Regions from separate parts of the Streptomyces sp. NPDC102437 genome, predicted to be linked through region 1. Evidence: riboswitches for the same ligand, from Rfam matches in the RefSeq annotation. Region 1 holds a riboswitch; the other holds the start of a gene.
What was found. Region 1 has a riboswitch for cyclic di-AMP ahead of ACIRJP_RS18090 (transglycosylase family protein). Riboswitches for the same ligand answer to the same signal wherever they lie in the genome.
Positions count from the first base shown of each region.

Region 2: another riboswitch for cyclic di-AMP. It lies ahead of ACIRJP_RS26235 (transglycosylase SLT domain-containing protein); the one in region 1 lies ahead of ACIRJP_RS18090 (transglycosylase family protein).

Region 1 covers NZ_JBIWKI010000012.1:229,960-233,357, reverse strand. The annotation lists gene eno (phosphopyruvate hydratase) at 1-633, opposite strand, end outside; gene ACIRJP_RS18090 (transglycosylase family protein) at 923-1,693, opposite strand; cyclic di-AMP (ydaO/yuaA leader) riboswitch at 1,697-1,867, opposite strand; gene ACIRJP_RS18085 (transglycosylase family protein) at 2,167-3,105, opposite strand; gene ACIRJP_RS18080 (cytochrome P450) at 3,211-3,398, opposite strand, start outside.
Region 2 covers NZ_JBIWKI010000022.1:46,312-49,709, forward strand. The annotation lists partial or broken gene ACIRJP_RS26230 (FAD-dependent monooxygenase) at 1-1,074, shown strand, start outside; gene ACIRJP_RS26235 (transglycosylase SLT domain-containing protein) at 1,120-1,611, opposite strand; cyclic di-AMP (ydaO/yuaA leader) riboswitch at 1,616-1,769, opposite strand; partial or broken gene ACIRJP_RS26240 (ABC-F family ATP-binding cassette domain-containing protein) at 2,332-3,398, shown strand, end outside.

The DNA of each region.
Region 1 (3,398 bases):
GTTCGGCGCGAAGCCGCCCTCGTCGCCGAGACCGGTCGACAGGCCCTTGGTCTTCAGGACCTTCTTCAGCGTGTGGTAGACCTCGGCACCCCAGCGCAGCGCCTCGGAGAAGGACTCCGCGCCGATCGGCGCGATCATGAACTCCTGGATGTCCACGTTGGAGTCGGCGTGCGAACCGCCGTTGAGGATGTTCATCATCGGAACGGGCAGCAGGTGCGCGTTCGGGCCGCCGAGGTAGCGGAAGAGCGGCAGGTCCGAGGCCTCGGACGCGGCGTGGGCGACGGCCAGCGAGACGCCGAGGATGGCGTTGGCGCCGAGCGAGCCCTTGTTCTCGGTGGCGTCCAGGTCGAACATCGCCTGGTCGATCAGCCGCTGCTCGGTGGCGTCGTAGCCGACGAGCTCCGGGCCGATCTGCTCGATCACGGCGAGGACGGCCTTCTCGACGCCCTTGCCCTGGTAGCGGTTGGGGTCACCGTCGCGAAGCTCAATGGCCTCGAACGCACCGGTGGAGGCGCCGGACGGAACGGCAGCACGGCCCGTGCTGCCGTCGTCGAGGCCGACCTCTACCTCGACCGTGGGGTTTCCGCGGGAGTCGAGGATTTCCCGGGCTACGACGACGTCGATGGACGGCACGAGGCATCTCCTTCTGGGATATGACGCTGGTTGTGCAGGGTCGCTTTGGCCTTGCGACAAGAGCCTAACCGGCCCGGCCCGATCAGTCGGCCGACCGCCCGACCCCTGGGACGAAAAAGGACCCGGGGGAACACATTGCCGGACAAACGGTCAGATTTTTACCGATCAGTAACTACAACAGTTGAACGGTCCGCCGCTCCCCGGAGCACGAACGGCAGCACCCCGGCCGGGCGCATACGGGGGAATGCGCGCCGGGCCGGGGTGGCACTCGGGGAGGAGCGAGCCGCGACTACTTCGTCAGGTGCAGCTGCTGACCCGGGTAGATCAGGTCGGCGTCCTTGACGATGTCCTTGTTCAGCTCGAACAGCTTCTGCCAGCCGCCCTTGACCTCGTGGTCGGCGGCGATCTTGCTCAGCGAGTCGCCGGAGACGACCTTGTACTCGCCGTCGCCCTTCTTGACCTTCTCGCCGGTCGGCGTGGTGACGGTCTTCTTCGACTCGGCCTGCGGGGCGGTGGTGCGGTCCGAGCGGGAGGCGGCGGGGGCCTCGGTGCGCTCGGCCGGCTTCGGCTGGACCTGCTGCTTCGGGGCGGCCGGGGCGCTCTGCTGCTCGGAGGCGCCGGAGCTCGCGGTCGAGTTGGAGGAGGAGTTCGAGGACGAGCCGGTGTTGACGCCCGGGTCGACGCCGTCGTTTGTCAGGTTGCCGGCGCCGGCGCAGCCCCAGGCACCGGGGCCCTGCATGTCGAGGAGCTTCTCGGCGGTGGCGATCTGCTGGGCCTTGGTGGCCAGGTCGGCGCGGGGGGCGTACTGCGTACCGCCGGCGGCGGCCCAGCTGGACTGCGAGAACTGCAGACCGCCGTAGTAGCCGTTACCGGTGTTGATGGACCAGTTGCCACCGGACTCGCACTGGGCGACGGCGTCCCAGGTGGCGACGGAGGCGGCGGAGGCGGCGGTCGCGCCCATCAGGGGCACGGCGACTGCGGCACCGGCAACACCGGCGAGCGTGGCGATGCGGACAGCCTTGGACGGGCGGCGGTGCTTGCCCTTGCTGGAAAGCAGCATGGAACTTCTCCTCACCGACGCCTACGAGGTGAGCTGTCGGGTTCGGGCCAAGTGAGTTGCCCGGTCGCACGTCCTAGCACGCGACTTCACCCCAAGCCGGTCCTGATGCGTCTTTCGACGATCGGGTCGGCGCTTACCTGGGTCCCCCGCTCCTGCCTACGGCGCTTTACGCGTCTGTTCCCTTCGACCGACGGCAGGATTCGGCGTGACGGTCGACGGGGCCCGCGGTGCGAGCGGTTCAGACCGTAAACATACGCAACCCTCACATTCAAAGATGGACACATCGGACAATCGTCCCTTACTCGCATCTGAAGAACTGTCGTTTCCGCAGGTGGGACGCGATGCGAAGGGCTCCCCGAACGCGACACGCCAGTTGACGCAAAGAGACCCATGTCTCACTTACGCATAAGTGGACATAGGTCCCTGAACTAGCCCAGTTTTTGGGGCGCTTTTAGTCGATTATCAGACTTCCCTCACTTGGCCTTCACGTCGAGATCGAGGCTCTGGCCAGGGAGGATGAGGTCCGGGTCGGCGCCGACGGCAGCCTTGTTGGCCTCGTAGAGCGCGGGCCAGCCGCCGGGAACCTTCTGTGCGTCAGCAATCGACCAGAGGTTGTCGCCGGCGTGGACGGTGTACGTGCCGTCGGCGGCCGGTGCGGCCGTGTCGCGCGCGTCCTTGCCGCCGCGCGAGGCGTGACGGCCCGACTCGCGGCCGTCGGCGTCCGCGCTCCGCCCCTTCTCGGCAGCCGGCGCGCCGCGGTGCTTGCCGCCCGTGCCGCTGGACACGTCGGGCGAGGCGGGCGATCCGGGGGACGGGGCGGTCGAGGCCGAGGGCTTCGGGGACGACGAGCTCTTCCCCGACGGCTTGCCGGACCCCTCCGAGCCGTCCGCGCCGTCCACGGCGTCCGTACTGTCCGAGGCGCTGCCGGACGGCGTGGCGTCGCCCGACGGGTCCGCCGACGCGTCGTCAGCCGGCTTCTCGCTCCCGGCCGGGTCGTCGGCAGGCACCGAGCCCGGGTCCACCCCCGGCAGCGTCCCGCCCACGGCCAGGCCGGAGATGACCGCGCAGCTGGGCCAGGCCCGCGGGCCCCGGTCGCCCAGCACCTTCTCGGCCACCTCTATCTGCTGCGCCCGGCTGGCGAGGTCGGCGCGCTCCGCGTACGCCTCACCGCCGTACGCCTTCCAGGTCTCCTGCGAGAACTGGAGGCCGCCGTAGTAGCCGTTTCCGAAGTCGGCACTCCACGCGCCGCCGCTCTCGCACTCGGCCACCCGGTCCCAGGTCGTGGCGTCGGCCGCGTGGGCACCGGACGCGCCGAGCAGCGGGATGGCGATGGCCGATCCGGTCACGCCCGCGGCGACGACGATGGCGGGTGCCTGACGGGGGCGACGGTGTTTGCCGTTCGCGGAGCCCATGGGGTTGCCTTCCGGGTAGCTGACGTGTGGCTGATGAGTCGAACGGTGAACCTAGTCGGGTTCGAACGGGAGTCACAAGTCGATGCAGCGCAGATCACGTGAAAGTCACAGAGTTGACGGTGTGTCACTTTTCACGTGGGCGGACCCGGGGGTGAACTCCACGGGAAGCGTGCGCAGTCCGCGCATGATGAGTCCGCCACGCCACCGCAAATCGGCAGATTCCACCGCAAGCCGCAGGTCCGGAAGGCGGTTCAGGAGCGTGGCGAGCGCGGTCTGCCCCTCCAGCCGGGCGA
Region 2 (3,398 bases), on a different contig from region 1:
TGGTCGTCGAACGCGCCCGCACCCTCGACGACGTGGGCGCGGGCATCTCCCTGCACGCCAACGGCATGCGCGCGCTGGACGCCCTCGGTGTCGGGGCGGCGGTGCGCGCGGCCGCGCGGCCCCAGTACACCGGCGGCACCCGCACCCCGGACGGCCGCCTGCTGGCGCGCATGAACGGTGCCGCGCTGGAACGGGAGCTGGGGACACCGATCGTGGGCATCCCCCGGGCCGAGCTGCACCGCCTGCTGCGCGCGGCCCTGCCTCCAAAGTCCCTGGTCATCGGGGCCGAGGTGACGTCCGTCGACCGGTCCGACGCCTCGCGGGTGCGACCGGCCGCCGGTGACACCCGGCTGGAGGCGGAGCTGGTCGTGGCCGTCGGCGGGATCGGCAGCCGGTTGCGCGGCCTGCTCTTCCCGGGACATCCCCCGTCCGGCCCACAGCGGCTCGACGGTGCTGCGCGCCATCACCGAGTCGCCGGTCGACCTGCGTGCCGACTTCGAGCTGACCTGGGGACCGGGGGCCGAGTTCGGCCGCATCGCCTTCGCCGACGGCAGGGCCGAGTGGCACGCGGTGCTCAACGCTCCCGCCGGTGTGCGCCATCCCGACCCGCTCGCGGAGGTCCGCCGCCGGTTCGACGGCTGGCACGACCCGATTCCCGCCCTGCCGGCGGCGACCCGGCCCGATGCCGTCCTGCACCATGACGTCCACGAACTGGTCGTCCCGCTTCCCTTCTACGTGGTGGGCCGGGTGGCACTGCTCGGCGATGCCGCGCACGCCATGACCCCGAATCTCGGCCAGGGGGCCTGCCAGGCACTGGAGGACGCGGCGACACTGGCCGCCGCAGTGTCCGGCGAAGCGACCGTCGAGTCGGCGCTCGGCAGCTACGACGCGGAGCGCCGACCCCGCAGCCAGTCGGTCGCGCGGGCCGCGCGGCAGGCCGGCCGGATGGGCCAGCAGCTGTCCCACCCGGCGGCCGTCGCGCTGCGCAACGCGGCGATGCGTCTCGCGCCGTCCCGTGTCACGGTCCGCACGATCCTCCGCCACACCGACTGGACACCCCCGAGGCTGGGCTGACCTCGGGACGGGGCACCCGGCGGTGCGGCGGCGGTGTCGCGTACGTCAGTAGGCCCCGAAGACGTTGTCGATGGAGCCGTACCTGGCGGCCGCGTAGTTGCACGCTGCCGTGATGTTGGCGACCGGGTCGTAGCTGTCCGTCGAGGTCCCGGGCACGTGGTAGGCCCGGAACGTCGGATCGATGATCTGGAGGAGACCCTTGGACGGCGTCCCGGCGGCGGCGTTCGAGTCCCAGTTGTTGATTGCCCGGGGGTTGCCGGACGACTCGCGCATGATGTTGCGGTGGATGCTGTCGTAGCTGCCGGGGATGTTGTGCTCGGCCATGACGGCCAGCGACTCCTTGATCCAGCCGTCCAGATCGTTGGTGTACGTCGCGGACTGCGCGGCCGGTGCGGCGGCGGACTGTGCCGGAGCCGCCGAGGCGGTGTGGGCACCGAGCAGCGGCAGCAGGAGCGCGGCGGCGCCGGTGCCCACGGCTATGAAACCGCGGGTCAGCGGGGTGGACTTGCGACGACGGTACGTACCCGTTGCGGACATGGTGGATTCCTCTCCGTCGCCTGCGGGGTGAGCTGTCGGGTTCAGGCTGGAGATGCCTGGCCGCACGCGAGCGCGGCTCCACCCCGAGCCGTTCCGGATTCCGGACCGGCGGCTTACCTGGGTCCCCCGCTCCTGCCGTGCATGGGTGGTCGGATGGTCGGACGGCGGCAGGATTCGGCGTTCCGTCCGGATTGACGGTGACCGTAGGCGAGAAGAGCCGAACGGGACAAGACCCCAATTTCCGAATGCAATTCGCCCACAAGATCGATTAACGGGAATTTCGGTAATCCACCTCACACCGCACGACCCGCTCCCCTTGCGCGGAAAGGGAACCGGCTCACGGGGCACGGCACCCCCCGGGCCCAACGTGACTCGCGCCACGAATTCACAAAAGCGGGCATTTCGCCCAGTGATCGCCAAGACCCGGTGACATTGCCTTTCCGCCCCCCGGTCGTTACAGTTTCGATGTCCTGTTATCTCCGATTGAGGTGGACGTTGCGCATCTGAGGTTCGCGAACATCACGCCGTACGGCTTTCCCCGTACGCCCGTCACGCAGTAGCAGTGCTTCGCACTGCCCGTGACCCCGCGTGGATGCGACCTCGGTGCATGAGCCGTCCTTCGCTCTTCAGGACCGCCGCACCTCCTTCCGCTGCCCGGTCGCCGCGTGGTGCTCGCATACGAAGCCCCCTTCACTGCGCTTGCGAATGCGAGGAACACTCATGGCGACACCCACCACCCCCCACGCCTCCCTCACCTGCTCGGCCCTGACCTTCCGGTGGCCGGACGGCACCACCGTCCTCGATGGTCTCTCGCTCAGCATCGGCCGGGGGCGCGTAGGGCTCGTCGGCGCCAACGGTGCGGGCAAGTCCACCCTGCTGCGGCTGCTCGCCGGTCAACTGCGCCCGTCCCAGGGGTCGGTGACCGTCGGCGGCAGTCTCGCCCACCTTCCGCAGAACATCACCCTCGACACCACACTGCGGGTGGACCGGGCCCTGGGCATCGCCGAGCGGCGCGACGCGCTGCGCGCCATCGAGGCCGGCGACGTCGACGAGAAGCACTTCGAGACGGTCGGCGACGACTGGGACGTCGAGGAACGGGCCCTGGCGACACTGGGATCGCTCGGTCTCGGCGGCATCGAACTCGACCGCGCCGTGGGGCAGTTGTCCGGAGGGGAGACCATCCTGCTCCGGCTGGCCGCGCTGCTGCTGGAGCACCCCGACGTCCTGCTCCTGGACGAGCCCACCAACAACCTCGACGTGTTCGCGCGCCGCAGGCTCTACGAAGCCGTCGACTCCTGGCGCTCGGGCGTACTGGTCGTGGTCAGCCACGACCGGGAACTGCTGGAGCGCGTAGACCGCATCGCCGAGCTCCGCACCGGTTCGGTGAACTGGTACGGCGGTGGCTGGTCGGCGTACGAGGAGGCCGTGGCCGCCGAACAGGAGGCCGCCGGCGGATGTTGCGGGCCGCCGAGGCCGATGTGCGCCGCCAGAAGCGTGAACTGGAGGAGACACAGGCGAAGCTGGCCCGGCGCCAGAGGAACGGCCGGAAGGCGGAGGCCGAGGGCGGCCTCCCGAAGATCCTGGCGGGCCGCCGGAAGCGATCGGCACAGGAGTCTGCGGGCAGGCTTCGCGGCGTCCACGAGGAGCGCCTCGGCGAGGCGCTCGAACGCCTGGAGGAGGCCGCCGACGCGATCCGCGACGACGCCGGGATCCGCGTGAGCCTCCCGCACACGGCGGTGCCCACCGGGCGCACCGTGCTGAGTCTGAACGGGCTGCGCCCCGGTTCG